Regions from separate parts of the Wukongibacter baidiensis genome, predicted to be linked through region 1. Evidence: a T-box and tRNA genes for the amino acid it is inferred to sense, from the RefSeq annotation. Region 1 holds a T-box; the other regions hold tRNA genes.
The links. A T-box is a leader RNA that pairs with one kind of tRNA and senses whether it is charged. The one in region 1 lies ahead of asnS (asparagine--tRNA ligase), so its partner is inferred to be a tRNA-Asn.

Region 1 (9,844 bases):
GAGGATGGAACTATATTTGAAGGAGAAATTTTCGGATACCATAGTGAAACCGTAGGAGAGGTAGTATTCAATACGGGGATGACAGGTTATCAGGAGATACTAACGGATCCTTCATATTACGGTCAGATTGTAGTAATGACATATCCTTTGATTGGAAACTACGGAGTAAATGACGATGATATGGAATCCTTTAGTCCAAAGGTTAAGGGGTTCATAGTTAGAGAAATATACGAAAACTATTCAAACTGGAGAGGAACTGAAACATTAGATGAATATCTCTCAAAAAACAAGATTGTGGGTCTAAAGGGTGTGGATACCAGAGCCTTAACTAAATTTCTAAGAGATAAGGGGACAATGGCTGGGAAGATAGTAATTGGAGAAATAGATGAGAGTGCCTGCCAAAAGGAAATAGAGAAGTTTGATAATCATAGGGCAGTAGATAAGGTAACTACTGCATACCCATACACTTTGAAGCCTGTACTTCCAAAGGTGGCCGTATTAGATTATGGTATAAAGAAAAACATATTAGACTCTCTAATAAAGAGAAATATAGAACTGACAGTTTATCCAGCAACTACCTCAGCAGAAAAGATTCTAGAGGATAATCCAGATGGAATATTCTTATCAAATGGACCTGGTGATCCTGCAGAACTTACTGAGATAATAGGAAATGTAAAGGAATTGATAGGGAAAAAACCTATATTCGGTATATGTCTAGGACATCAACTGATATCTTTAGCTCTTGGAGGAAAAACTACAAGACTAAAATACGGACACAGGGGAACTAATCATCCTGTAAAAGATCTACTTAAAGATAGAGTGTATATAACGTCACAAAACCATGGCTACGTAGTAGAAGAGGACAGTTTAGACAAAGAAGAAATAGAGATAACCCATGTAAACCTGAACGATGGAAGTATCGAGGGAATTAGGCATAAAAATTTACCACTATTCAGTGTTCAATTCCATCCTGAGGCTTCACCTGGACCTCAAGATACAGCTTACCTATTTGAAGAATTTTTAAAAATGTTGTAGGGAGGAAAAAGTCATGGCTATAGATATAAAAAAGGCATTGGTAATAGGGTCTGGACCAATTATTATAGGTCAGGCCGCAGAATTCGATTACTCGGGAACACAGGCCTGTAAGGTTCTTAAGGAAGAAGGAATAGAGGTTGTACTTATAAATAGTAATCCGGCGACGATAATGACAGATAAGGAGATTGCCGATGCAGTATATATAGAACCACTTAATGCAGAAGTTATAGAAAAGATCATTATTAAGGAAAAGCCCGATAGCATAGTTGCAGGCATGGGAGGACAAATAGCTCTAAACCTAGCAGTGGAACTTTATAAAAAGGGAATAATACAAAAGTACGGTTTAAAGCTTTTAGGTACCGATGTAGAGGCAATAGATAAGGCAGAGGACAGAGAGAAATTCAAAGAGCTCATGGAAGAGATCGGTGAACCAGTTATAGAAAGCCAGATAGTAAATAGTATGGAAGAGGCCATAGAGTATAGTGAAATATTAGGATTTCCACTGGTTGTTAGACCTGCCTTCACCATGGGCGGAAGCGGTGGAGGAATCGCCAATGATCTAGAAGAGTTAAAGGAAATTGCAGCCAAGGGTCTAAAGTATAGTATGGTAGGCCAAGTACTTATAGAAAAGAGTGTAAAGGGCTGGAAGGAAATCGAATATGAGATGATGAGGGACAATAAGGGTAATACTATTACCGTGTGTAATATGGAAAACATTGATCCCGTAGGAGTTCATACCGGAGACAGTATAGTTGTAGCCCCATCACAGACCCTCAGCGACAAGGAATATCAGATGCTTAGAAATGCATCCATAAAAATAATAAGTGCCTTAAATATTAGAGGAGGCTGTAATGTTCAGTTTGCCCTTGATCCAAACAGCTTTAACTACCATGTTATAGAGGTAAATCCAAGGGTTAGTAGATCATCGGCCTTAGCGTCAAAGGCCACAGGATACCCTATAGCAAAGGTAGCAGCTAAAATAGCTATAGGATATAACCTAGATGAGATAAAAAATGATGTTACAGGAAAGACCTTCGCTTGTTTTGAGCCTACATTAGACTATTGTGTAGTTAAGATACCTAAGTGGCCCTTTGATAAATTCAAAACTGGAAATAGAGCCCTTGGGACAAAGATGATGGCAACAGGAGAGGTTATGGCCATAGCAAATAACTTTGAAAGTGCCCTTTTAAAAGGTGTAAGATCCCTAGAGATAGGCCAATACAATTTATGCAATGAAGATTTAAAAGAAGTATCTCCAGAGGAGCTTGAGGCAAAAATACAGCTTGGTGATGATGAAAGATTATTCTATATCGCCGAGATGTTTAGAAGGGGTACACAGATAAAGGAAATATCACTGATGACTGGAATAGATAAATTCTATCTGGATAAGATTAAAAATATAATCGATTTAGAAGAGGAAATACGAAATAAGGATGTAAATAGTATAGATAAAAATACTATGACAGTACTTAAGAAAAAGGGTTTCTCAGATAAGGGTATCGGAAGCCTAACAAACTCTAATGGTATGGAAGTATATAAATTAAGAAAGAAATATAATATAGAAGCAGTATACAAGATGGTTGATACATGTGGAGGAGAGTTTGAAGCGACATCGCCATATTACTACTCGACCTATGATACTGTGGATGAGGTAGAGGTCTCAACGAAGGATAAGGTTATGGTAATAGGCTCTGGACCTATAAGAATAGGACAGGGAATTGAGTTTGACTATTGCTCGGTACATGGGGTACTAGCTCTTAAGGAAGAAGGAATAGAATCCATTATAGTTAATAACAACCCTGAAACAGTAAGTACAGACTTCGATACCTCAGATAAACTGTATTTCGAGCCTCTAACAGAAGAAGATGTACTGAATATTATAGAAAAAGAAAAGCCTAAGGGAGTTATACTTCAGTACGGAGGTCAAACCTCAATAAAGCTTGCACAGTTTCTGGATAAAATGGGAGTACCAATCCTAGGCTCATCCTCAGAGAGTATAGATACCTCGGAGGATAGAGAAAAATTTGAACAGCTACTAGAGCAGTTAAATATAGAAAGACCAAAGGGTAAAGGCGTGATGACATTATGTGAAGGATTAGAAGCAGCAGAGGAGCTTGGATATCCAGTACTTATAAGACCGAGCTATGTCCTTGGAGGTATGGGCATGGAAATAGCCTATAATAAAGAGGAACTAGAAAAATACTTAAAGGGTGCCTTTGAGAGGGATAAGAAGAACCCAGTCCTAATAGATAAGTACATGATGGGACTTGAAATAGAGGTTGATGCAATCTGTGATGGAGAAGATATATTGATACCAGGGATTATGGAGCACCTGGAAAGGGCAGGAGTCCATTCTGGAGATAGTATATCAATCTACCCAGCAGAAAATATATGTGATGAGATAGAGAAAAAAATAGTGGAGTATTCCTATAAACTAGCAAAGGCTCTGGAAGTTAAGGGATTGATAAATATCCAATATGTACTATATGAAGGAAGCCTATATGTTATAGAGGTTAATCCAAGGGCATCTAGAACAGTACCATATATAAGTAAGGTAACTGGAATACCTATGATAAGCCTTGCAACTAAGGTTATGCTAGGAAAGAAATTGAAGGATCTAGGATTTGGAACTGGTCTTAATAAGAGTAAAAAGATTAAAGCCGTTAAAGTACCGGTATTCTCAATGGAAAAGCTTCCAGATACAGAGATAGCTCTTGGGCCTGAAATGAAGTCTACAGGAGAGGTTCTAGGGGTTGGTGATGATTTAGACATCGCCTTATACAAGGGTCTTATGGGAGCAAACATCAACATACCTAGAGGTGGAAAAGTAATTATAAGTGTTTCCGACAACTATAAGGAAGAGTTTCTACCTATAGCTAAGGATTTAAAAGAACTAGGATTTGAGTTCTTTGCAACGGGAGGAACGGGAAAATTCTTGGATGATAATGATATTGTCTCAACCAAGGTAAGCAAAATTGGAGAAGAGGGCTTATGTCTTATAGATCTAATAGATGAAGGTGAAATAGATCTAGTGGTAAATATACCGACTAAGGGACGAAACTCCAGAACCGATGGTTTTAAAATAAGAAGAAGAGCAGTTGAAAAGAAAGTGTGCTGCCTAACTTCCCTAGATACACTGGCAGCAATTATTGATATAATAAAGAAAGATATAAAAATGAAAGATTTAGAAGTTATAAATATATGTAACATATAAAATATATAAATTTTATGGGGTGATGAATATGAAAATATCAAAGGAAATCGCAAAAAAGCTACTTGAGATTCAAGCCGTTGCAATTAAGGATACTTCAAATCTATTTACATGGGCATCGGGCATAAAATCGCCTATATACTGTGATAATAGACTTACCATGAGTTATCCTGAAGTAAGAGATCTAGTAGCTGAGGGCTTCAAGGAAGTAATAGAAAAGGAATTTCCTGAGGCAGGAATTGTAGCGGGAACAGCAACGGCTGGTATTCCTCATGCAGCATGGGTTTCACAAAAGATGGAACTACCTATGGTATACGTTAGAAGCTCAGCTAAGGGACATGGAAAGCAGAATCAAATCGAAGGTAGATTGTTTGAAGGAAAAAAGGTAGTACTTATAGAGGATTTACTTTCAACCGGTGGAAGCTCAATGAAGGCTGTAAAGGCCCTTCAAGAGGCAGGCGCTGATGTTATCGGAGTGGTAGCAATATTTAGCTATAACTTCAAGAAGGTAGAAGATCTATTTAGTGCAGAGGCTGTAGAATACAGAACATTAACGAATTATGATGTATTACTACCTATAGCGATGGAAATGGGATACGTAAAGGAAGAAGAATTAGACCTTTTAAAACAATGGAGCAAAGATCCATATATATTTACTAAATAATAAAGAGTGATGCATAAGTATTAATTTTTCCGTAAAAAAATTCTTTTATGGGAATTAGTGGTTGGAAGTGAAAATCGAATCTAGTATAATAAAGAGCAAGAATAATTTCACTATTCTTGCTTTTTTATATTTATAAAAGATTTTTCTAATTTTGCATTTATATACGAAAGCAGTTTTTGCAATATTTTAAGCATTTTAAGCAATGAATATTGTTAAAAATTCAAATATAATAATATAAATTAAAGTTCTAGGAGGAGAATCATGGGAAATATAAAGGTATTAAAGTTCGGGGGAACGTCTGTAGCAGATGCTAATCAATTTAGGAAGGTAAAGGCAATTGTTGAGGCTGATGAAAAGCGCAGATATGTTGTTGTGTCTGCACCTGGAAAGCGTCATAGTGATGACAATAAAGTGACGGATTTACTTTATCTATGTCATGCTCATATAAAATATTCTGTACCCTTTGACCAAGTGTTTGATATTATATCCGAACGTTATTTAGAAATAATTAAGGAGCTTGAAATCGATCTAGATATACAGCCATATCTAGATGAAGTAAAATCAAAGATAACTAAGAATGTTTCAATTGATTACTTAGCCAGCAGAGGAGAGTATTTAAATGGTTTAATAATGGCTAAGTTTTTAAATTATGACTTTATAGACGCTAAAGAAATAATTTTTTTCAATAATAATGGATCAATAGACTGGGATAAAACCAAGAAGATGCTATCAAAAAAAATATCTGACCATAATAAAGCAGTAATACCAGGATTTTATGGGTGTAATACCGATGGTAAGGTTAAGATCTTTTCAAGAGGTGGCTCCGATATCACTGGTGCAATAGTAGCCAGGGTTGCTGAGGCAGAGGTTTATGAAAACTGGACTGATGTATCGGGATTTCTTATGTCTGATCCTCGTATTGTAGAGAATCCTAAACCGATAAAAAGAATAACGTATAGGGAACTAAGGGAGTTATCATATATGGGGGCTTCTGTACTTCATGAGGAAGCTATCTTCCCAGTACGTGAAATAGGAATACCAATAAATATTAGAAATACCAATGAACCTGAGAATACAGGAACAATCATTACGGATGATATTGATGATAAAGAAAATGAAAACATTGTAACTGGAATAGCAGGAAAGAAGGATTTTACTGTTATAGCAATACACAAAAACCATATGAATTCAGAGGTTGGTTTTATTAGAAAGCTTCTTTCTATCCTCGAAATGAACAATATTACGATTGAACATATACCTTCGGGAATAGACACGGTTTCAATAGTTATTGCAAACTCACAATTAGAGAACAAGCTTAATATAATTATCGATGAAATAAATAATAAATGTAACCCTAACACTATAAATGTTTATACTAATATGGCCTTAGTAGCAACGGTTGGAAAGAGTATGGCTTATACACCAGGTATAGCTGCGAAGCTTTTCACAGCCCTTGGAGAGGCAGGAATAAATATTCGTATGATAGATCAAGGCTCAAGCGAAATGAATATAATTACAGGAATAGAAGATAAAGATCTTGAAAAAGCCATAAGAGCTATATATAATGCATTTGTAGCGTAAAACCAAGCATTCACTTAAATCTCTATACACAAATTTAGTATGATAAATAATATTTTTGCAAAGAATAATGAAAAGACTTTGACATATTAATTGTAAAATATTATAATAGCCATAACAAAAGTAAAAAGTAAAAGACTATGAAGAGAAGAGTAGATACAGGATGTAGTCCTAAGCGAGCTGGGAATGGTGGGAGCCTGGTACGAAACCTCTATTGAAGAACATCTCGGAGTTTCTAACCGAAATTTACTATTAAGAGTAGGCTTAGACGGAGCCAAACCGTTAATATTGGATAGCATAATTAATGTGCTAGTTTGAGTTGGTCATATTATAGATATAGTCCTATATAACACGAAGTTTTATATCTAATTTATGGCAATAAGGGTGGTACCGCGAATAATAAGTCTTTCGTCCCTAGTATTAGGAGATGAAGGACTTTTTTTAATACAAAAAAATATTTTAAAAATTTTTTAGATAATAAAGAGGAGGAAGAAAAGTGAAAGCTGTATTAGTTAAAGACATTTACAGAAACACAGAAAAGTATGTAGATAAAACTATAACTGTTTCTGGTTGGGTTAGAACCCTAAGAGCATCAAAGGCCTTTGGTTTTATTGAATTGAATGACGGAAGCTTCTTTAAGAATGTTCAGGTAGTTTTTGAAGAGAACCTTGAAAACTTTAAGGAGATATCTAAATTTACAATAGCATCGGCTGTTGTAGTAGAAGGAACTCTAGTTGCTACACCAGGCGCAAAGCAACCATTTGAAATAAAAGCGACTAAAGTGACTTTAGAAGCAGATTCCGATAGGGATTATCCACTTCAAAAGAAGAGACACAGCTTTGAGTTTTTAAGATCAATTGCTCACTTAAGACCACGTAGTAATGCATTTTCTGCTGTATTTAGAGTACGTTCCCTTACTTCGTATGCAATCCATAAATTTTTCAACGACAGAGGCTTTGTATATGTTCATACTCCAATAATTACAGGAAGTGACTGCGAAGGTGCAGGGGAAATGTTTAAAGTATCAACCCTTGACTTTCACAATATACCAAAGACTGAAGAAGGTAACATAGACTTCAGCGATGACTTCTTTGGTAAGGAAACAAATCTAACAGTAAGTGGACAATTACAAGGTGAAGCTTATGCCCTTGCATTTAGAAATATATACACCTTTGGTCCAACCTTTAGAGCTGAAAATTCTAACACTACAAGACATGCTTCAGAATTCTGGATGATGGAGCCAGAAATAGCTTTTGCTGATTTAAATGACAATATGGATCTTGCAGAGGATATGCTTAAATTTATGATTAAGTATGTTATGGAGAATGCTCCAGAAGAGATTGAGTTCTTTAACAAATTTGTTGACAAGGGATTATTAGATAGACTAAACAACGTTGTAAACTCTGACTTTGCTAGAATTACTTATACAGAAGCTATTGAACTTCTAGAGAAGGCTGATAAAGAGTTTGAATACCCGGTACATTGGGGCTGTGACCTTCAAACTGAGCATGAAAGATATATATCAGAAGAAGTATATGGAAAGCCTGTATTTGTAACTGACTATCCAAAGGATATTAAGGCATTCTATATGAGAATGAACGATGACAATAAGACTGTAGCGGCTATGGACTTACTAGTTCCTGGTGTTGGAGAACTTATTGGAGGAAGTCAGAGAGAAGAAAGACAAGATGTACTTGAGAAGAGAATGGAAGAAATGGATCTTAGCAAGGACGATTACTGGTGGTACTTAGACTTAAGAAAATATGGTGGAGTTAAGCACGCTGGGTATGGTCTTGGATTTGAAAGAGCTATTATGTATATGACAGGAATAGCAAACATAAGAGACGTTATACCTTTCCCAAGAACTCCAAAGACTGCTGAGTTCTAGGATTGAAATTCAAATTGATAAGTTACGGAAAAAGGATACCTAAGTATGACAGGTATCCTTTTCTTCGTCCTAAATTGAACTCCTGTAAGTATTTAGTAGTTAAGTAGTTTATTGATTATTTCCATTTAATGATAGCTATAAATTCTTTCAAAATACTAATATAATTATTGTTATAGCAGTAATCTTAGTTATTGATTTATAAATTTTCAGCTCTAGATAATATAATCCAATCTTAAATATTAATAATCAATATTTCAATTTGCAAATGTAGTTTTCACATTGAAATCAACTTAATAAGATAAAATTATTGAAAGCCTCTAAAATAGCCATTTAGAATTCTGGTACAATACTTGCTTAAATGTTTACTATCAGTCTGATAAGAAGTTTAAAGCTTATAAGCTATTCTTATGTACAGGAGTAGGAAAAAGGAGGCAGATAGGATTCGTGAAAATGAAGAACTTTTAAGCTCATATTGGCTAACATAAAATTTATAGGAGGTAAAAGTTAATGGAAAAAAAATACAAAGAGGTACCCTTTAAGATTGCGTTAATTCCAGTTGCTTTCTTATTAATTTCTTTAGTTCTTTCTCTTCTAGTATTTGATTTAGGAGAAGCTCAAATAGCGATGGTAGTTTCAGCAATGTTTGCGGGATTTATAGCTATAAAATATTTAGGATATGAGTGGTCAGAATTGGAAGAAGGTATTCTTGAATCTATTAAGGTGGCTATGAGTGCAGTTCTAATTTTATTAATAATTGGTATGGTAGTTGGGACTTGGATGTTAGCTGGAGTTGTACCAACGATGATATATTATGGACTTAAGATATTATCTCCAGGGATATTCTTAATTGCAACATTAATAATATGTTCAATTGTTTCCCTTGCAACTGGTAGTTCTTGGACTACTTGTGCCACAGTAGGTATTGCCCTTATGGGAGTAGGCCAAGGTTTGGGTGTGCCTGTTCCAATGATTGCAGGAGCAATTATTTCAGGTGCGTATTTTGGTGATAAAATGTCTCCGCTTTCCGATACTACAAATCTAGCACCGGCTATGGCGGGCTGTGATTTATTTGAACATATTAAACATATGATATTTACGACTGGTCCAAGTTATATAATATCCTTAATTCTATTTGGAATATTAGGAATGAAATATGCAGGACAAGCACTTAACCAAGAAGGTATTGATATTTTATTAAATGGTATAACTTCAACCTTTAATGTAACTCCTCTTTTATTGCTTGCACCTGTGTTCGTTATCATTTTAGTAATAAAGAAAATTCCTGCAATCCCTGGTCTATTTGGTGGGGTTGTTATAGGCGGAGTCTTTGCATACATTTTCCAAGGCGCAAGCGTTGGGGAAATATTAAATGTTGCAAACAATGGTTTCACATCAAATGTGGGAGTTAAGGTAGTAGATAAATTATTATCTAGAGGTGGAATGCAAGGAATGCTTTGGACTGTCTCAC
Region 2 (9,844 bases), 810 kb from region 1:
TAAACCTTAGATACCTTCTGCTGAATACATAGGCAGTTGGAGGCAACCAGGGGAACTGAAACATCTAAGTACCCTGAGGAAGAGAAAGAAAAATCGATTCCCTCAGTAGCGGCGAGCGAAAGGGGAAGAGCCCAAACCTAGAGCTACGGCTTTAGGGGTTGTGGATAGAGCCATAAAGAGGAAGGTATTCTAACCGAAGAGGTCTGGAAAGGCCCACCGCAGAAGGTGAAAGTCCTGTAGGTGAAAGAAGAAGATCCTTGGCACTACTCCAGAGTACCACGAGGCACGTGAAACCTTGTGGGAAGCTGGGAGGACCACCTCCCAAGGCTAAATACTACCTGGTGACCGATAGAGGATAGTACCGTGAGGGAAAGGTGAAAAGAACCCCGGGAGGGGAGTGAAATAGAACCTGAAACCCTATGTCTACAAGCAGTGGAAGTTCTTTATATGAACGACCATGTACTTTTTGTAGAACGGGCCAACGAGTTACGGTATGCAGCAAGGTTAAGGACCTTTGGTCTGGAGCCGCAGCGAAAGCGAGTCTTAACTGGGCGAATTTAGTTGCATGCCGTAGACCCGAAACCGGGTGACCTATCCATGGGCAGGATGAAGCGAAAGTAAAATTTCGTGGAGGTCCGAACCGTTTAGCGTTGAAAAGCTATCGGATGACCTGTGGATAGCGGAGAAATTCCAATCGAACTCGGAGATAGCTGGTTCTCCCCGAAATAGCTTTAGGGCTAGCCTCAGATTTAGAGAAACGGAGGTAGAGCACTGAATGGCCTAGGGGGCTTCACCGCCTACCGAAGCCTATCAAACTCCGAATGCCGTATTCTTTTATCTGGGAGTCAGACTGCGGGTGATAAGATTCGTAGTCGAGAGGGAAACAGCCCAGACCATCAGCTAAGGTCCCTAAATACAGATTAAGTGGGAAAGGATGTGGAGCTGCTTAGACAACTAGGATGTTGGCTTAGAAGCAGCCACTCATTTAAAGAGTGCGTAATAGCTCACTAGTCGAGTGGCTCTGCGCCGAAAATTACCGGGGCTCAAATCTGTTACCGAAGCTATGGCTTGCCGTATGGCAGGGGTAGGGGAGCATTGTATATCGGCTGAAGCTGTACCGTAAGGAGCAGTGGACTTTATACAAGAGAGAATGTTGGCATAAGTAGCGAGAGGTAGGTGAGAATCCTACCCGCCGAAAACCTAAGGTTTCCTGAGGAAGGCTCGTCCGCTCAGGGTAAGTCGGGACCTAAGCCGAGGACGAAAGTCGTAGGCGATGGACAACAGGTGAAGATTCCTGTACCACCACTTTATCGTTTGAGGAATGGAGGGACGCAGGAGGATAGGCAAAGCCCACGGTTGGTTGAGTGGGTTCAAGCCCGTAGGGAGCAGAGATAGGCAAATCCGTCTTTGCAATCCTGAAAGGTGATGAGGAGCGAAAAATAAGTAGCGAACTTGCTGATTCCACACTGACAAGAAAAGCTTCTACCGAGATAAAAGGTGCCCGTACCGTAAACCGACACAGGTAGGTGAGGAGAGAATCCTAAGGCGAGCGAGATAACTACTGTTAAGGAACTCGGCAAAATGACCCCGTAACTTAGGGAGAAGGGGTGCCACGTTAGGGTGAATAGCCCGAGGTGGCCGCAGAGAATAGGCCCAAGCGACTGTTTAGCAAAAACACAGGTCTCTGCTAAATCGAAAGATGATGTATAGGGGCTGACGCCTGCCCGGTGCTGGAAGGTTAAGGGAAGTGGTTAGCGTATGCGAAGCTGTGAACCGAAGCCCCAGTAAACGGCGGCCGTAACTATAACGGTCCTAAGGTAGCGAAATTCCTTGTCGGGTAAGTTCCGACCCGCACGAAAGGCGTAACGATTTGGGCACTGTCTCAACAGTAGGCTCGGTGAAATTGTAGTACCGGTAAAGATGCCGGTTACCCGCAGCAGGACGGAAAGACCCCGTGGAGCTTTACTGTAGCTTGGCACTGGATTTTGGTATTGCATGTACAGGATAGGTGGGAGACTTAGAAGCATGGACGCCAGTTTGTGCGGAGTCGTTGTTGGGATACCACTCTTGTAATACTGAAGTTCTAACCAGAGACCGTGATCCGGTCTTGGGACACTGTCAGGTGGGCAGTTTGACTGGGGCGGTCGCCTCCCAAAAAGTAACGGAGGCGCCCAAAGGTTCCCTCAGCGCGGTTGGAAATCGCGCGAAGAGTGCAAAGGCAGAAGGGAGCTTGATTGCGAGACATACAGGTCGAGCAAGGACGAAAGTCGGGCTTAGTGATCCGGTGGTTCCGAGTGGAAGGGCCATCGCTCAACGGATAAAAGCTACCCCGGGGATAACAGGCTTATCTCCCCCAAGAGTCCACATCGACGGGGAGGTTTGGCACCTCGATGTCGGCTCGTCTCATCCTGGGGCTGTAGTAGGTCCCAAGGGTTGGGCTGTTCGCCCATTAAAGAGGCACGCGAGCTGGGTTCAGAACGTCGTGAGACAGTTCGGTCCCTATCCGCTGTGGGCGCAGGAAATTTGAGAGGAGCTGTCCTTAGTACGAGAGGACCGGGATGGACGTACCTCTGGTGCATCAGTTGTTCCGCCAGGAGCACCGCTGAGTAGCTATGTACGGAAGGGATAAGCGCTGAAGGCATCTAAGCGCGAAGCCCACCTTAAGATAAGATTTCCCATCCATTTATGGATTAAGACCCCAGAAAGACTATCTGGTTGATAGGCCTAAGGTGTAAGGGCAGTAATGTCTTTAGCTGATAGGTACTAATAGGTCGAGGACTTGACCATACTTTCCATTGTTCAGTTTTGAGAGAATAAATATGTTTTATTATCTCAAAAGAAATCTGGTAATAATAGCGAAGAGGATACACCTGTTCCCATATCGAACACAGAAGTTAAGCTCTTCAGCGCTGATGGTACTTGGCGGGCAGCCGCCTGGGAGAGTAAGTCGTTGCCAGTTTTAAGTTCCAGAGTAGCTCAATGGTGGAGCAACCGGCTGTTAACCGGTAGGCTGTGAGTTCGAATCTCACCTCTGGAGCCAATTATATACATGAGCCATAGATGCAGTCATTATTGACGCGGGGTGGAGCAGTTGGTAGCTCGTCGGGCTCATAACCCGGAGGTCGCAGGTTCAAGTCCTGTCTCCGCAACCACAATATGGCCCCTTGGTCAAGCGGTTAAGACACCGCCCTTTCACGGCGGTAACAGGGGTTCGAGTCCCCTAGGGGTCACCAATTTATTTAGCTTCTAGTTATTAGAAGCTGACTTGGGCGCATAGCTCAGCTGGGAGAGCACCTGCCTTACAAGCAGGGGGTCACAGGTTCAAGTCCTGTTGCGCCCACCAAATTATTTGCTGATGAGCAAATAAACTATTAAAATACGGTCCAGTAGTTCAGTTGGCTAGAACGCTAGCCTGTCACGCTAGAGGTCGAGGGTTCGAGTCCCTTCTGGATCGCCATTTAATCTGCGGGTATGGCGGAATTGGCAGACGCGCTAGACTTAGGATCTAGTGTCTTGTACGTGGGGGTTCAAGTCCCTCTACCCGCACCAATTAAATTAATTCATTATTATTTAAGTCAATCTTTTGAGTTGTATTTTTTTTTGCAAAATAGTATAATTAAAAAAGTTTATAATTTTCTATGTGTTATAAAAAAAGCAATAATGGACACTATAATAATGAATAAGCTTAATATGAATCATGCGGTAGTGGCTCAGTGGTAGAGCATCGCCTTGCCAAGGCGAGGGTCGAGGGTTCAAATCCCTTCTACCGCTCCAATAAATATGTGCCCATAGCTCAGCTGGATAGAGCAACGGCCTTCTAAGCCGTGTGTCCGGGGTTCGAATCCCTGTGGGCACGCCATATTTGGACCTTTAGCTCAGTTGGTCAGAGCGTCCGGCTCATAACCGGCAGGCCCGGGGTTCGAGTCCCTGAAGGTCCACCAAAATTTAATTTGCCCAGATAGCTCAGTCGGTAGAGCAGGGGACTGAAAATCCCCGTGTCGGTGGTTCGATTCCGCCTCTGGGCACCAAAGACAAGCTTGGTTAGTTAACCAAGTTTTTTTTATTGCGTGCATTTTTTGAGGAGAGATTTGACCAAAGCAAAGTGGTTCGATGCCCCCGAGTTTCTATCTATATCGTCTCTTCGAAAGAAATCACATCAAAGGTAAGGGCTTTAATGCCCTTTATTTTTATTTAAAACTAGTTGAGCGGATAGATTCTCTTAGTTAAGGGAAATAATACTCATAGATGGTGTTAGAGCTATCAAAAACGTGAATATTAATTAGGAAAATATAACTCTAAAATTATTAATATGAAGAAAAAAATAAAAAATGGGACTAAAGTTCTAGTAAAATATTGTTTACATATACACGATGTGGTAAAATTATAGAGAAATTTGTCAAAAGGAGAATCGAATATGAGAGATATAGTGGAAAACAAAAAAAGAGCCGAGATAAAAATGAGCTTATCGGAATTTGAAATCCCACCTATGCAAGATGCCCTAATTGTTGGCAAAAACGCTCCTATTGGACCTGAAGCTGCTAGACGAATGGTTGATATACTATCACCAAACCAATATGAAATTATAAAAGTTGACCACCATGTAATTGAAGCCATTGTTGTTAGAAAATTTTTAATAGATATGCTTCCTAAGGATAAATTAATAAATATTATTTTGGATGAAGGGGAGAAGGTAGCTAACGAAACTACAATAATAAAAGCACACCTTAATATTGTTGTACACGTTAGCAAATCCGTAGAGCTATGATGAGAAACGTATCAGACATCATGTTAAAGAACTTCAGACATATAGACTTACTTGAAGGAGTAAAAGTAGCTCAAGATCTTGTAGTAAAAAAAGGTATTGATTTTTTTCCTGTAGTTGAAGAAGAACGTTTAGTAGGTATATTAACATATAGACATTTAATAGGAGTGCATTCAAATAGAATTGTAGCAGACGCTATGAGCCAAACAATTATATCTATTTCTTCGTGTACTCCTCTTTGGCAAGCAAAAGAAATGATAGATAAAAGTGAACTAGATGTTTTACTAGTAATGGATAATGATGAATTACTTGGAATTGTAACAAAGATTCAAATTTATACTGAATTAGGTAAACATGTTGATCTCCTTACAGAATTATATAAAAGCGACTATATTTACCATCATGCAAAGGAACTTATAAAAAAGAAGCAAAATGCAACAATAATATTTATTGATATTAATGATTTTGGATATATTGACAAAAAATATGGTCATATACAAGGCGATATTATACTTAAAGAATTAGCATCAGTATTAAAAAATAACATACCTCCAGATACATATGTGTGTAGATTTGGAGGCGATGAATTCGTGGTTTTAACACCCTATTACATAGATGAATCTATTAGACTTACAGAAAACTTACTAGACAGCATTTCTAACTTTATTTTTTCTAATGGAATTAAGGTGAATGCATCAGCTGGAATTTCAACACTAACTAATATGTTAAACTCAGATATAGACTCAGCTGTATATCAACTCATTAATGATGCAAGCTTAGCTTCGACAATAGCAAAAAAACAAAAAGCTCCATTATATGTTTCTGAATGTGTTATTGAAGAAGAAGTGCAAGTACTTGAAATAAACTGAGAATTAACCTCGGAAGGCTCATAGAAAATTTAAAATTCTGCAGAAGATAATCTGAACAAAAAAAGCGACTTGAAGTCGCTTCATCTTGTTGACAAAGTCAACAAGATGATAGGCTTTTGAGAAAGCTGAAGTTCGAGGCGTGCTAGAAGCAAGAGGCCGCAGCGTATAAAGACATACGTAAGGGTTCTTGATTGAAGCAACAACGAAGAAATTCGGGTTTATCAACAGCCTAAGGCGACCAGAAGTCACTTTTTTATCTATTATGGTCTAATAAACATTTGTGTCCAATAAATTGTTCCCTTAGAGTTTTTCGCATATCCAACTCCAATTTGTGTAAAGTTTCGACTTAATATATTGGCCCTATGCCCTGATGAATTCATCCATCCTTGAACAACAGCTTGGGCTGTTCTTTGACCCATGGCAATGTTTTCTCCAGCCGCACTATATTTAATCTTGAAATTCTTCATCATTTGGAAAGGAGAGCCATAGGTTGGTGAAGTATGGCTAAAATATCCTCTGTTGGCCATATCTTCTGACTTATATCTAGCAACTCTGGATAATTGCCAGTTATGTGAATATGCCGGTAACCCTGCTTTCTGCCTTTCTAAATTACATAATCTAATAACCTCTTGCTCTATAGCTTTAACGTTACTGAATAAAGGAACATATACCTTGTCACCAGGATATATCAAATCAGGATTTTTAAATTGAGGGTTAGCAGCAATAATCTCACTAATACCTACTTGATATCTAACTGCTATCTTCCACAAGGAATCCCCTTTTTTTACTATATATACATCTGTATCATTCTGAGCCTGAGCAGCATTAACACTGTTTATATTAAATACCATCAACAAACAAAATACAGTGAATAGTGTTAGTAAAAATCTATACTTTTTCAAATTTTCTTCCTCCTTTCACAGTTAGTTTTTGATAATAGCCATTAAATAATTACAAGATAATTATGGTATATAAACAGAGAAAGGATACAGAAGAATCTTGATTAAAAGTTAGATTTTACAAAAATACGAATTTAATAATAAGTACAAAAGCAAAATTTAAAAGACGCTATTAAGCGCCTTCGATTATTGTGATATTTTTCTATGCTCCAAACTTATTAAGCCTTTTGCCATTTGCAAGAAGCAAGGTCATGAGATATTTACTTTCAAAAAAGCCAAGACCTCCAACATTACAGGCATTTTCATTAAAACATACAACATCATCTCTCCCAGAAAATTCGCTGTTAACAAGCACTGGAACGGGATGAAAGCTATGTGAACGCATAGAGCATGGAGAAGAATGATCTCCCGTTACCGCGATCACATCTGGTCTGTTCTTTAAAAGTATAGGAAGAGCCTTATCTACCTTTTCTATACAGCTTACCTTTGATTCAAAATCACCATCTTCTCCGGCTTGATCAGTTCCTTTTACATGGATAAAGAAGAAGTCATACTTCTGTCTGTTTTCTATGTAGGTCTCGAATAGGCCTTCTATTGACTTAGGAGCCTTAAGAAGCTTCATACCCAATAAAGAAGCTATACCTCTGTACATAGGATATGCAGCTATTGCTGCTGATTCAAGGCAATATTTTTCTCTCATACTTGGAAGCGTAGGTTTCTTTGAAAAACCTCTAGTTAAGAAAGCATTTGTCGATGTATGATCCTTTAATAATTCGAATCCTTGTTTAATAAACTTATTTACCACTGTAGCTAAAAATTTGGATGCATCATTTTCGCCATTAGCTTCTAGAGGAGACTTACCCTCAACTTGAGGATCAGTATCGTTGATAAGACAGTCTATTTTCTTATCTTTGCTTCTGAAAAGAGTTACAAATCTATGACCTTCACCGGGCTCAATTATTATTTCAACGCCATCGATTTCCTTTATAGACTTTAAGATGTTGCAAAGTTCAATAGTCTTTTCAGTTGGAATCCTACCGGCTCTTCTATCGATAATCAACCCATTATCATCCATAGTAGCAAAATTACATCTAGCTGCTACATCACCGTCTTGTAACCTAAGATCTAGACCTACTGCTTCCAAAACCCCTCTACCTATGGTAATGTCCATTGGATCATAGCCAAAAAGTCCTACGTGACCAGGTCCACTTCCCGGAGTAATACCTAAAGACACAGGAATCATTCTACCGACAACTGATTCCGAAGCCAGCTTGTCGAGATTCGGAGTCTTTGCATATTCAAGTGGGGTCTTATAATGATAGTCTCTATTCCTTATGTCTCCAATGCCATCCATTACAATCAGAACTATTTTAGAATTGTTACACTTAATTACACTCTGAAGAATCTCTTCATGGTTCATATAACTGCCTCCCTTAGAGTATTTATATAATAATACATGCAATTGATATAAAATATTGAAAAAAATAAAACAGTCTATCTTGAAATAGTGTCTGTAAACTATGTGATAGTATATGCAAATATGGTTAGATTTATAAATATATTAAATGTGACAAATATCTTAAAGCGATAAAAAATATGACGAGGTTAATGTCAAATAGAGTCATTATATAAGGAGGCATTATTTAACATATTCCACGAGAATATGATATACTAATTTTGTCGAATTAAAAATTACCGCAAAAATATTTAATTATTTCCATTTCCCAGGAAATATGTCGTAAAGGTCATGACTCTTAGCGCGATTTAGACAAAAAAGAATGTTTTAACTCAAATTGGTCATGAAAAATCAGGATTTAGAGATGGAGGAAAAAACATGTTGTATTATGGAATAATAGCTGCATTAATAGGTGGAATATTCATAGCAGTACAAGGCGGTATAAATGGTATGATAGGTAATAAAGTTGGAATATTTCCAACGGTAATGGTTCCTGTAATCACACAGATTGTCATACTAAGTGCCGTTGTTCTTGTAAAAAGAGATCTAATAGGCAATATTTTAAAACTAAGAGATGTGAAATTTGGGGTAGGATTTCTAATAATATCAGCCATTTTAGGACTGGGAATAATGAGTACCCTGACCTTATCCATTATTAAGATCGGGCCGTTAGTGGCCTTTGCCATAGTCATATTCAGTCAATTGCTTACATCTATGATAGTAGAACACTTCGGATTTTTCGATATGGCCCAGAAAAGTATATCGAGCTACAGAGTACTGGGTCTTTTGGCCATGCTGGTAGGTATCGGATTATTCTATAAATAGGGGGTGCCTCAGAATGGCGAATTTCTGCGTTATTTAAAATTCAGACGACTTGGCATGTACGGTCAGTACTAGCCAAACCGCCTGAATTTTAAAACCTTGAACTTCACTCATTCTGAAACACCCCGGGATAAGTCTATAAGAGACTTTTCTGAGATAACATATTCTGTTTTTTTAGGGTCACTTTCTTTTTATGTTAAGATTAACTTACTTGTCCCAAGAGCTTAACAGCTAATACCTAAATTATATCTGCTTTTGATTATCTCTTCGTATTCTTAGTTTGTTTATAACCTTCTTAATGCCCTCAACACCCATAGCTAGTTCCTTTGCTAATTCAACTTCTCTTCTGTTATTCACATAACCAGTCAGAGTTACCCTACCATCTCTAACTATATGTTCTATATCCATGTAACTCAAGTCTGTTGTAGTAAGAGCATCAGAAATTCTGTTATTTATAGTCGAATCATCGTATTTGCCGTAGGATTCAACCTTAATGTTATTAACAACATCTTTTATACCCCTAGTCTTAGTAGCCAACTTGCATGCATCCTTAGCTTCCTTCAAAGTATGGGTAGATCCAATCATATTTGCCACACCATCGTGAACCTTAGAGCTAACTCCATCATAATCTTCATTTTTTCTGAGTTTATTAAAAACTTCCTTTTCCATATGCTTGTCGGTAATATTACTATCCATGGCTATAGTTATCTTGTTTTCGATTTTTCTTACACCATCGATACTTCTAGAAATATCCTCTGATTTGATTTTTTCAGCTAGAACATCAACTATACCAGATAGATGAACATAGCCATCCTTGCAAGTAACATTTATGTCCATAGCGCTTGCTTGCATCTTTTCTTCTAACTGATCCTTAATCCTATCGACTATTAAATTATCCTGTGTGGGATTCTTGTCATTTTCAATCCAATTTGCTCTTTTATCTTGCATAAACACCATCCTTTGAACAATAATTGTATTAATATGTATTACAGAACAACCTCATAACTTGATTTTATTTTTCCACAAACAAAGATAA
Region 3 (9,844 bases), 2.5 Mb from region 1:
ATAATTTTGCAAGCCATTTTTATTAACTGATGTTACTCTTAGACATTTAAAAATAAAAAAACCTTGAAAATTTATTATTTTCAAGGTTTTTTGTTATTTGGTGCGCCCATAGGGATTCGAACCCCAGACCTTCTGATTCGTAGTCAGACACTCTATCCAGCTGAGCTATAGGCGCATGTTATATTGAATTATTGGAGGCGGCACCCAGATTTGAACTGGGGAATAAAGGTTTTGCAGACCTCTGCCTTACCACTTGGCTATGCCGCCGTATTTATAATGTTCTCTTTTTACTTTTCGGTAAAAAATACAAAACTTCTCTCGAGCTAAAGCTCGCTATAAAGTTTTGTTGAGTTGGTGACCCATCCGCGACTCGAACGCGGGACACCCTGATTAAAAGTCAGGTGCTCTACCGACTGAGCTAATGGGTCATATATGGCTGGGGATACAGGACTCGAACCTGTGAATGACGGAGTCAAAGTCCGTTGCCTTACCGACTTGGCTAATCCCCATCAATATTTAAAATGGGGCGGCTGATGGGGTTCGAACCCACGCATGCAGGAGCCACAATCCTGTGTCTTAACCACTTGACTACAGCCGCCATGATTCTTGGAGCGGGTGAAGGGGATCGAACCCTCGCAACCGGCTTGGAAGGCCGGGGCTCTACCACTGAGCTACACCCGCATAAATTTTATATTGGAGCGGTAGAAGGGATTTGAACCCTCGACCCTCGCCTTGGCAAGGCGATGCTCTACCACTGAGCCACTACCGCATAAAAAAGTAATAAATTAAGGTACTTTATTTGCTTATCAGCAAATATCGTAAAATTTCCCTCGAACCAACTACGGTTCGCTACAAAATTTTACTAAGTTGGTGGAGGGAACTGGATTCGAACCAGTGTAGACTCAGTCAACGGATTTACAGTCCGCCCCCTTTAGCCACTCGGGCATCCCTCCATATTTATGATGGAGCTGGTGATGGGACTCGAACCCGCAACCTGCTGATTACAAGTCAGCTGCTCTGCCAATTGAGCTACACCAGCATAATGGCGATCCAGAAGGGACTCGAACCCTCGACCTCTAGCGTGACAGGCTAGCGTTCTAGCCAACTGAACTACTGGACCGTATTTTAATTTTGAATAATAGCCTATTTGCATATAAGCAAATAACTTGGTGGGCGCAACAGGACTTGAACCTGTGACCCCCTGCTTGTAAGGCAGGTGCTCTCCCAGCTGAGCTATGCGCCCAAGTCAGCTTCTAGTTAATAGAAGCTAATTATTGGTGACCCCTAGGGGACTCGAACCCCTGTTACCGCCGTGAAAGGGCGGTGTCTTAACCGCTTGACCAAGGGGCCAAAACCTTGGTAATTTAATAACTTGGTAGCGGCGAGTGGACTCGAACCACCGACCTTTCGGGTATGAACCGAACGCTCTAGCCAACTAAGCTACGCCGCCACATTATAAGATTTATTGGTTGCGGGGACAGGACTTGAACCTGCGACCTCCGGGTTATGAGCCCGACGAGCTACCAACTGCTCCACCCCGCGTCGATATTTATATATATTTTGTTGATGGTGCCGGGGACCGGAATCGAACCGGTACGGTCTTTAAGGACCGCAGGATTTTAAGTCCTGTGCGTCTGCCAGTTCCGCCACCCCGGCATATATTGGCTCCAGAGGTGAGATTCGAACTCACAGCCTACCGGTTAACAGCCGGTTGCTCCACCATTGAGCTACTCTGGAATATCAAACCGGCAACGACTTACTCTCCCAGGCGGCTGCCCGCCAAGTACCATCAGCGCTGAAGAGCTTAACTTCTGTGTTCGATATGGGAACAGGTGTATCCTCTTCGCTATTGTCACCGGATATATATGCTTGTTTTATATTTTATGCAATTTGTTTTGAGAACAAATCAAAAGTATTTTACTTAGAAATTTATGGTTCTTATCCTCTTTTTGTCAGCTATTATTTTTCTTAGCGACAAAATATATGATACCATGTTTTCGTCAAACTGTCAATACCTTTTCACTCATTTATTCTCTCAAAACTGAACAATGGAAAGTATGGTCAAGTCCTCGACCTATTAGTACCTATCAGCTAAAGACATTACTGCCCTTACACCTTAGGCCTATCAACCAGATAGTCTTTCTGGGGTCTTAATCCATAATGGATGGGAAATCTTATCTTAAGGTGGGCTTCGCGCTTAGATGCCTTCAGCGCTTATCCCTTCCGTACATAGCTACTCAGCGGTGCTCCTGGCGGAACAACTGATGCACCAGAGGTACGTCCATCCCGGTCCTCTCGTACTAAGGACAGCTCCTCTCAAATTTCCTGCGCCCACAGCGGATAGGGACCGAACTGTCTCACGACGTTCTGAACCCAGCTCGCGTGCCTCTTTAATGGGCGAACAGCCCAACCCTTGGGACCTACTACAGCCCCAGGATGAGACGAGCCGACATCGAGGTGCCAAACCTCCCCGTCGATGTGGACTCTTGGGGGAGATAAGCCTGTTATCCCCGGGGTAGCTTTTATCCGTTGAGCGATGGCCCTTCCACTCGGAACCACCGGATCACTAAGCCCGACTTTCGTCCTTGCTCGACCTGTATGTCTCGCAATCAAGCTCCCTTCTGCCTTTGCACTCTTCGCGCGATTTCCAACCGCGCTGAGGGAACCTTTGGGCGCCTCCGTTACTTTTTGGGAGGCGACCGCCCCAGTCAAACTGCCCACCTGACAGTGTCCCAAGACCGGATCACGGTCTCTGGTTAGAACTTCAGTATTACAAGAGTGGTATCCCAACAACGACTCCGCACAAACTGGCGTCCATGCTTCTAAGTCTCCCACCTATCCTGTACATGCAATACCAAAATCCAGTGCCAAGCTACAGTAAAGCTCCACGGGGTCTTTCCGTCCTGCTGCGGGTAACCGGCATCTTTACCGGTACTACAATTTCACCGAGCCTACTGTTGAGACAGTGCCCAAATCGTTACGCCTTTCGTGCGGGTCGGAACTTACCCGACAAGGAATTTCGCTACCTTAGGACCGTTATAGTTACGGCCGCCGTTTACTGGGGCTTCGGTTCACAGCTTCGCATACGCTAACCACTTCCCTTAACCTTCCAGCACCGGGCAGGCGTCAGCCCCTATACATCATCTTTCGATTTAGCAGAGACCTGTGTTTTTGCTAAACAGTCGCTTGGGCCTATTCTCTGCGGCCACCTCGGGCTATTCACCCTAACGTGGCACCCCTTCTCCCTAAGTTACGGGGTCATTTTGCCGAGTTCCTTAACAGTAGTTATCTCGCTCGCCTTAGGATTCTCTCCTCACCTACCTGTGTCGGTTTACGGTACGGGCACCTTTTATCTCGGTAGAAGCTTTTCTTGTCAGTGTGGAATCAGCAAGTTCGCTACTTATTTTTCGCTCCTCATCACCTTTCAGGATTGCAAAGACGGATTTGCCTATCTCTGCTCCCTACGGGCTTGAACCCACTCAACCAACCGTGGGCTTTGCCTATCCTCCTGCGTCCCTCCATTCCTCAAACGATAAAGTGGTGGTACAGGAATCTTCACCTGTTGTCCATCGCCTACGACTTTCGTCCTCGGCTTAGGTCCCGACTTACCCTGAGCGGACGAGCCTTCCTCAGGAAACCTTAGGTTTTCGGCGGGTAGGATTCTCACCTACCTCTCGCTACTTATGCCAACATTCTCTCTTGTATAAAGTCCACTGCTCCTTACGGTACAGCTTCAGCCGATATACAATGCTCCCCTACCCCTGCCATACGGCAAGCCATAGCTTCGGTAACAGATTTGAGCCCCGGTAATTTTCGGCGCAGAGCCACTCGACTAGTGAGCTATTACGCACTCTTTAAATGAGTGGCTGCTTCTAAGCCAACATCCTAGTTGTCTAAGCAGCTCCACATCCTTTCCCACTTAATCTGTATTTAGGGACCTTAGCTGATGGTCTGGGCTGTTTCCCTCTCGACTACGAATCTTATCACCCGCAGTCTGACTCCCAGATAAAAGAATACGGCATTCGGAGTTTGATAGGCTTCGGTAGGCGGTGAAGCCCCCTAGGCCATTCAGTGCTCTACCTCCGTTTCTCTAAATCTGAGGCTAGCCCTAAAGCTATTTCGGGGAGAACCAGCTATCTCCGAGTTCGATTGGAATTTCTCCGCTATCCACAGGTCATCCGATAGCTTTTCAACGCTAAACGGTTCGGACCTCCACGAAATTTTACTTTCGCTTCATCCTGCCCATGGATAGGTCACCCGGTTTCGGGTCTACGGCATGCAACTAAATTCGCCCAGTTAAGACTCGCTTTCGCTGCGGCTCCAGACCAAAGGTCCTTAACCTTGCTGCATACCGTAACTCGTTGGCCCGTTCTACAAAAAGTACATGGTCGTTCATATAAAGAACTTCCACTGCTTGTAGACATAGGGTTTCAGGTTCTATTTCACTCCCCTCCCGGGGTTCTTTTCACCTTTCCCTCACGGTACTATCCTCTATCGGTCACCAGGTAGTATTTAGCCTTGGGAGGTGGTCCTCCCAGCTTCCCACAAGGTTTCACGTGCCTCGTGGTACTCTGGAGTAGTGCCAAGGATCTTCTTCTTTCACCTACAGGACTTTCACCTTCTGCGGTGGGCCTTTCCAGACCTCTTCGGTTAGAATACCTTCCTCTTTATGGCTCTATCCACAACCCCTAAAGCCGTAGCTCTAGGTTTGGGCTCTTCCCCTTTCGCTCGCCGCTACTGAGGGAATCGATTTTTCTTTCTCTTCCTCAGGGTACTTAGATGTTTCAGTTCCCCTGGTTGCCTCCAACTGCCTATGTATTCAGCAGAAGGTATCTAAGGTTTACTTAGATGGGTTTCCCCATTCGGACATTCCCGGATCAAAGCTTGCTTGCAGCTACCCGAGACTTTTCGCAGCTTACCACGTCCTTCATCGGCTCCTGGTGCCAAGGCATTCACCCTATGCCCTTAATAACTTGACCAGTGAAATTGCTTTTATAGCAATTCTGTTTCTCTCCATTGTTCAGTTTTCAAAGAACAAAATTATGTTTGAGTGCTTTAACTTAATAGCATTCAAACATTCATGGTGGAGACGAGGAGATTTGAACTCCTGACCCCCTGCTTGCAAGGCAGGTGCTCTCCCAACTGAGCTACGCCCCCATAATTTTGTTGTATATTTAAATTGAATGTCTTTAGACATTCAAAACTAAACAGTGTAAGGTTTTCTCCTTAGAAAGGAGGTGATCCAGCCGCACCTTCCGATACGGCTACCTTGTTACGACTTCACCCCAGTCATTGATTTCACCTTCGGCAGCTTCCTCTTAAAAAGTTAGATAGCTGACTTCGGGTGCCCCCAACTCCCATGGTGTGACGGGCGGTGTGTACAAGACCCGGGAACGCATTCACCGCGACATTCTGATCCGCGATTACTAGTAACTCCAACTTCATGTGGGCGAGTTGCAGCCCACAATCCGAACTGGGACTGGCTTTTTGGGATTCGCTCCAGATTACTCATTCGCTTCCCGTTGTACCAGCCATTGTAGCACGTGTGTAGCCCAGAACATAAGGGGCATGATGATTTGACGTCATCCCCACCTTCCTCCGGTTTGTCACCGGCAGTCTCTCTAGAGTGCCCAGCTTAACCTGCTGGCAACTAAAGACAAGGGTTGCGCTCGTTGCGGGACTTAACCCAACATCTCACGACACGAGCTGACGACAACCATGCACCACCTGTCTCCTCTGTCCCCGAAGGGAAAGGTACGATTAAGTACCGGTCACAGGGATGTCAAGTCCTGGTAAGGTTCTTCGCGTTGCTTCGAATTAAACCACATGCTCCGCTACTTGTGCGGGTCCCCGTCAATTCCTTTGAGTTTCAGTCTTGCGACCGTACTCCCCAGGCGGAGTGCTTAATGCGTTAACTCCGGCACCGAGGGTGTGAACCCCCGACACCTAGCACTCATCGTTTACGGCGTGGACTACCAGGGTATCTAATCCTGTTCGCTCCCCACGCTTTCGTGCCTCAGCGTCAGTTGCAGTCCAGAGAGTCGCCTTCGCCACTGGTGTTCCTCCTAATATCTACGCATTTCACCGCTACACTAGGAATTCCACTCTCCTCTCCTGCACTCAAGCCATACAGTTCCAAAGGCTTACTACGGTTGAGCCGTAGCCTTTCACCTCTGGCTTATTTGGCCGCCTACGCACCCTTTACGCCCAGTGATTCCGGATAACGCTTGCCCCCTACGTATTACCGCGGCTGCTGGCACGTAGTTAGCCGGGGCTTCCTCCTAAGGTACCGTCATTATTCTTCCCTTAGGACAGAGTTTTACGACCCGAAAGCCTTCTTCACTCACGCGGCGTTGCTGCATCAGGCTTTCGCCCATTGTGCAATATTCCCCACTGCTGCCTCCCGTAGGAGTCTGGACCGTGTCTCAGTTCCAGTGTGGCCGATCACCCTCTCAGGTCGGCTACTGATCGTCGCCTTGGTAGGCCTTTACCCCACCAACTAGCTAATCAGACGCGGGTCCATCTTGTACCACCTGAGTTTTGACTAATGCGCCATGCGACGCTATAGTTTTATGAGGTATTAATCACCGTTTCCAGTGGCTATCCCTCTGTACAAGGCAGGTTACCCACGCGTTACTCACCCGTCCGCCGCTTTCCAGTTATTCCTTCATCCGAAGAATCAGTCATAGCCTTCTCGCTCGACTTGCATGTGTTAAGCACGCCGCCAGCGTTCATCCTGAGCCAGGATCAAACTCTTAAAAAAAATCTGGCGTTTATTATATCTTTAGCTTGAATTATTTCAAACTAAGGTTTAATTCCTTACACTGTTCAGTTTTCAATGTCCAAAGTTTTTTCTGTCGTTTTAGCGACAAGATCTATTATAGCAAATCTCTTTTGTCTTGTCAATAACTTTTTTCGACATTTTTTTCGCCGCTGTTTTTTCAGCGACAAGATATATCTTACCACGTGATATCCATAAAGTCAAATGGAAATTATCACCTATACCTCTATTTATATTCTAAAAAAAGAATTTCTTCTTAGACCATAAATATTTTGCCCTCAAAATCTTCTTTTATACATACTTTTAATTTAAATATTAAAAATAAAAACTCAAGGGCCTCAAATGAGGCCTCCTATTTTTTATAACACATAGGAAAAGCATGTGTCTTAAATTCCAGACACATGCTTTTCCTATGAATTTCAATTTTATTCTCTATATGCGGCTATAACACTACCTAGAGCTATTGAATTTAACTTAGCCTCATGGCTATCTGCACGAGAAACTAGCACTACAGGTGCTTTGGCTCCCATGATAATTCCTGCTGATTCAGCATTTGCCATATATGTTAGTGCCTTACCAATACCATTACCGACTTCAATAGTTGGTACCAGTAGAATATCTGTGTCACCGGCTACTTCACTATCAAATTTCTTGATTTTCGCTGCTTCCTTTGATATTGCTAAGTCAAAAGCAATCGGCCCTTCAACTATTACACCTTCTCCAAACTCACCTTTATTACCTATGATCTTCAATTTATCTGCGTCTACTGTTGCTATCATTTTAGGGCTAACTTTTTCTTTAGCTGTAAGACAAGAAACCTTTACATTGTCGATTCCCATTGCTTTAGCAGCCTTAACAGAGTTTCCTAAGATCATTGCCTTTTCTTCTAATCCAGGTGATATATTCATACCTCCATCTGTTAGGAATAAAAGTTTATGGTAGCTAGGTACTTGATACACCATAACATGACTTAGCAAGCTATCCGTTCTAAGACCTATTTCCTTATCAAGAACAGCCTTTAATAATATTGAAGTATCAATTAATCCCTTCATTACGAAGTCAGCTTTTCCCGTGCTTACCAATTCTACAGAAGTTCTTGCCGCTTCAGTCAAGTCTGACCTATCTATTAATTCATACTTACTAATGTCTAAACTATTTTTGTCAGCAATTTCTTTAATTTCTTTTGTGTCACCTATTAAAACCGGTTCTATAATTCCCATCTCAGCTGCACCGCATACGGCTATTAAAACATCTTCATCCTGGGCTGCTGCTACCGCTAATTTCATTGTAGTTTGTTCCTTTGCAGTATTAATAAGTTCATTAAAATTTTTAATCATTTCATCACATCCTATTCTTTTAATTTATTCATAATCTAAATAAGTTTGTAATTACTTTATGTACAAAACAACTAGCATAGAGTAAATTTTAAGGCTGATTAATTTTTTTTAATAAGTGCTCCCCAAAAAAGAGTTTCAAATTTTTTAGCAAGTCTTCTATAAATTATTGAATCTACTGTTATTTTACAATATTATGCATTTCCATTCAATATATTTCTTGATAATTTTTTTGAATATTACTACTTTTTTAGATGTTTATAAAAGGGATAGTACAATATCACCATTTCCTCAATTTTGATCAAATTTTCTTTTAAATATAGCCACAAAAATAAGGGCTCTTAGTCCCTTATTTCTATTCTAGCTCATTGATTTTATTTTATTCATCCATGTTCTTGCTATTTCATCATCAGGGTTAATCTTTAAAGCTTTAGCCACATATTCTTCTGCTAATTCTATTTCTTCCATCTGAAGATACGCAATCCCTAAGTTACATAGAATTTCTGCATCATTTTCTTTCATACTTAATGCTTTTTTAAAGAATTTTATTGCTTCGTCGAATCTCCCTAAAGAGATGTTGCACAATCCTATTTCATTGAGAATTTCAGTTTGACTAGGCTTCATTCTGTATGCCTTTTCAAAGTGCTTTAAGGCCTCTTCAAAGTTCGTCAGTTGTCTGTAAGAAAGTCCTACAAAGAACTGTAAATTCCACCACTCTGGGTATCTTTCTTCTAGTGGTAGGAGTTTGTCTAATGCCTCATCGGGTCTACCACTAAATACAAGGTTATATCCCTCTTCATATTGTACTTTATAGTTTATTTCTGACAGTTTATTCATTATCTCATACTCTTTATTTTCATCAACGCCCTTTTCAAGGCTTTTCTCCCAGATTATTTGAGCCTTTTTATAAAGGCCTTTGTTTGCATAGTGAAAACCTAAATGATAATAAGCTAAAGAAAAATCAGGATATAATTCTGTGATGATTTCAAAAATCTCAATTGCTTCTTCCTCAAAGTCCTTTACAGGGTTTTCAGCCAATTCAACTGCTAACTCTTCACAGCATCTAGCATAATTGTACATAGCATCTAGATCCTTATCATCTATGTATAAACAAGATTTAAAGCAAATCAGGGCATCTCTCTTATTGCCAGCTTCAATTAATCTAAACCCCTGATCAAGAACGACTTTAATAATGTTTTCATCATGATTCAATAAAAAATCTTTATAGGTTTTATTATGTATAAATCCACTATCTACACCTATGATATATACCATTCCTTGTATGACCTTTAAAAGGGAGATGTCCTTAACCTCGCTCTCACCCTTTACCTTGTCAACTACCTCATTGATAGGAATTGGCAGTGGAATGCTATCGTCCAAGACGAATCCTTTCACATCAAAAGTCTTACCATCCTTTAAGTGAATGAAAACAACATCATTCACTCTTTCCTTTAAGTATTTCTCTATTCTCGAAAACATTTCTTCCTCCTCTAAATTAAAAAGGGAAAACCTTAGTATGAATTATTGTTTTCCCTTGTTTTGTGTTTATAGTAACTTATGAAAAATCAAATCGTCTACATATATACTCTCTTTTTCATCATAATGGTGCATATGGACATTCCCAGTAAAACTGAATCCACATGCCAAAATCGTATTTATAGAAGACTTATTATTACTGTAGATGTAGGCCCTTGCTATTTTTATTCCTTCGTTTTTAAGGAGCTTCAGT

Region 2: it has a tRNA-Asn gene. The T-box ahead of asnS (asparagine--tRNA ligase) is inferred to sense a tRNA for this amino acid. The anticodon was not compared.
Region 3: it has a tRNA-Asn gene. The T-box ahead of asnS (asparagine--tRNA ligase) is inferred to sense a tRNA for this amino acid. The anticodon was not compared.

What each region holds. Positions count from the first base shown of each region.
Region 1 covers NZ_CP138202.1:3,173,975-3,183,818, reverse strand. Annotated here, with positions in the region: gene carA (glutamine-hydrolyzing carbamoyl-phosphate synthase small subunit) at 1-1,035, shown strand, start outside; gene carB (carbamoyl-phosphate synthase large subunit) at 1,049-4,249, shown strand; gene pyrE (orotate phosphoribosyltransferase) at 4,278-4,910, shown strand; gene R9X47_RS14410 (aspartate kinase) at 5,172-6,491, shown strand; T-box leader at 6,620-6,907, shown strand; gene asnS (asparagine--tRNA ligase) at 6,985-8,376, shown strand; gene nhaC (Na+/H+ antiporter NhaC) at 8,884-9,844, shown strand, end outside.
Region 2 covers NZ_CP138202.1:2,367,554-2,377,397, reverse strand. Annotated here, with positions in the region: rRNA gene R9X47_RS10800 (23S ribosomal RNA) at 1-2,787, shown strand, start outside; rRNA gene rrf (5S ribosomal RNA) at 2,843-2,959, shown strand; tRNA gene R9X47_RS10790 (tRNA-Asn) at 2,966-3,040, shown strand; tRNA gene R9X47_RS10785 (tRNA-Met) at 3,077-3,152, shown strand; tRNA gene R9X47_RS10780 (tRNA-Glu) at 3,159-3,233, shown strand; tRNA gene R9X47_RS10775 (tRNA-Val) at 3,268-3,343, shown strand; tRNA gene R9X47_RS10770 (tRNA-Asp) at 3,381-3,457, shown strand; tRNA gene R9X47_RS10765 (tRNA-Leu) at 3,466-3,549, shown strand; tRNA gene R9X47_RS10760 (tRNA-Gly) at 3,700-3,774, shown strand; tRNA gene R9X47_RS10755 (tRNA-Arg) at 3,783-3,859, shown strand; tRNA gene R9X47_RS10750 (tRNA-Ile) at 3,865-3,941, shown strand; tRNA gene R9X47_RS10745 (tRNA-Phe) at 3,953-4,028, shown strand; gene R9X47_RS10740 (hypothetical protein) at 4,415-4,765, shown strand; gene R9X47_RS10735 (GGDEF domain-containing protein) at 4,762-5,631, shown strand; gene safA (SafA/ExsA family spore coat assembly protein) at 5,892-6,482, opposite strand; gene R9X47_RS10725 (2,3-bisphosphoglycerate-independent phosphoglycerate mutase) at 6,733-7,950, opposite strand; gene R9X47_RS10720 (DMT family transporter) at 8,365-8,811, shown strand; gene R9X47_RS10715 (BON domain-containing protein) at 9,052-9,756, opposite strand.
Region 3 covers NZ_CP138202.1:5,669,673-5,679,516, reverse strand. Annotated here, with positions in the region: gene R9X47_RS25740 (helix-turn-helix domain-containing protein) at 1-26, shown strand, start outside; tRNA gene R9X47_RS25735 (tRNA-Arg) at 99-175, opposite strand; tRNA gene R9X47_RS25730 (tRNA-Cys) at 193-267, opposite strand; tRNA gene R9X47_RS25725 (tRNA-Lys) at 353-428, opposite strand; tRNA gene R9X47_RS25720 (tRNA-Gln) at 434-509, opposite strand; tRNA gene R9X47_RS25715 (tRNA-His) at 523-598, opposite strand; tRNA gene R9X47_RS25710 (tRNA-Gly) at 608-681, opposite strand; tRNA gene R9X47_RS25705 (tRNA-Gly) at 695-769, opposite strand; tRNA gene R9X47_RS25700 (tRNA-Tyr) at 869-953, opposite strand; tRNA gene R9X47_RS25695 (tRNA-Thr) at 964-1,039, opposite strand; tRNA gene R9X47_RS25690 (tRNA-Asp) at 1,044-1,120, opposite strand; tRNA gene R9X47_RS25685 (tRNA-Val) at 1,168-1,243, opposite strand; tRNA gene R9X47_RS25680 (tRNA-Glu) at 1,276-1,350, opposite strand; tRNA gene R9X47_RS25675 (tRNA-Met) at 1,374-1,450, opposite strand; tRNA gene R9X47_RS25670 (tRNA-Met) at 1,467-1,542, opposite strand; tRNA gene R9X47_RS25665 (tRNA-Leu) at 1,568-1,656, opposite strand; tRNA gene R9X47_RS25660 (tRNA-Asn) at 1,663-1,737, opposite strand; rRNA gene rrf (5S ribosomal RNA) at 1,744-1,860, opposite strand; rRNA gene R9X47_RS25650 (23S ribosomal RNA) at 2,058-4,979, opposite strand; tRNA gene R9X47_RS25645 (tRNA-Ala) at 5,082-5,157, opposite strand; rRNA gene R9X47_RS25640 (16S ribosomal RNA) at 5,231-6,763, opposite strand; gene R9X47_RS25635 (bifunctional enoyl-CoA hydratase/phosphate acetyltransferase) at 7,207-8,118, opposite strand; gene R9X47_RS25630 (tetratricopeptide repeat protein) at 8,476-9,594, opposite strand; gene R9X47_RS25625 (GNAT family N-acetyltransferase) at 9,661-9,844, opposite strand, start outside.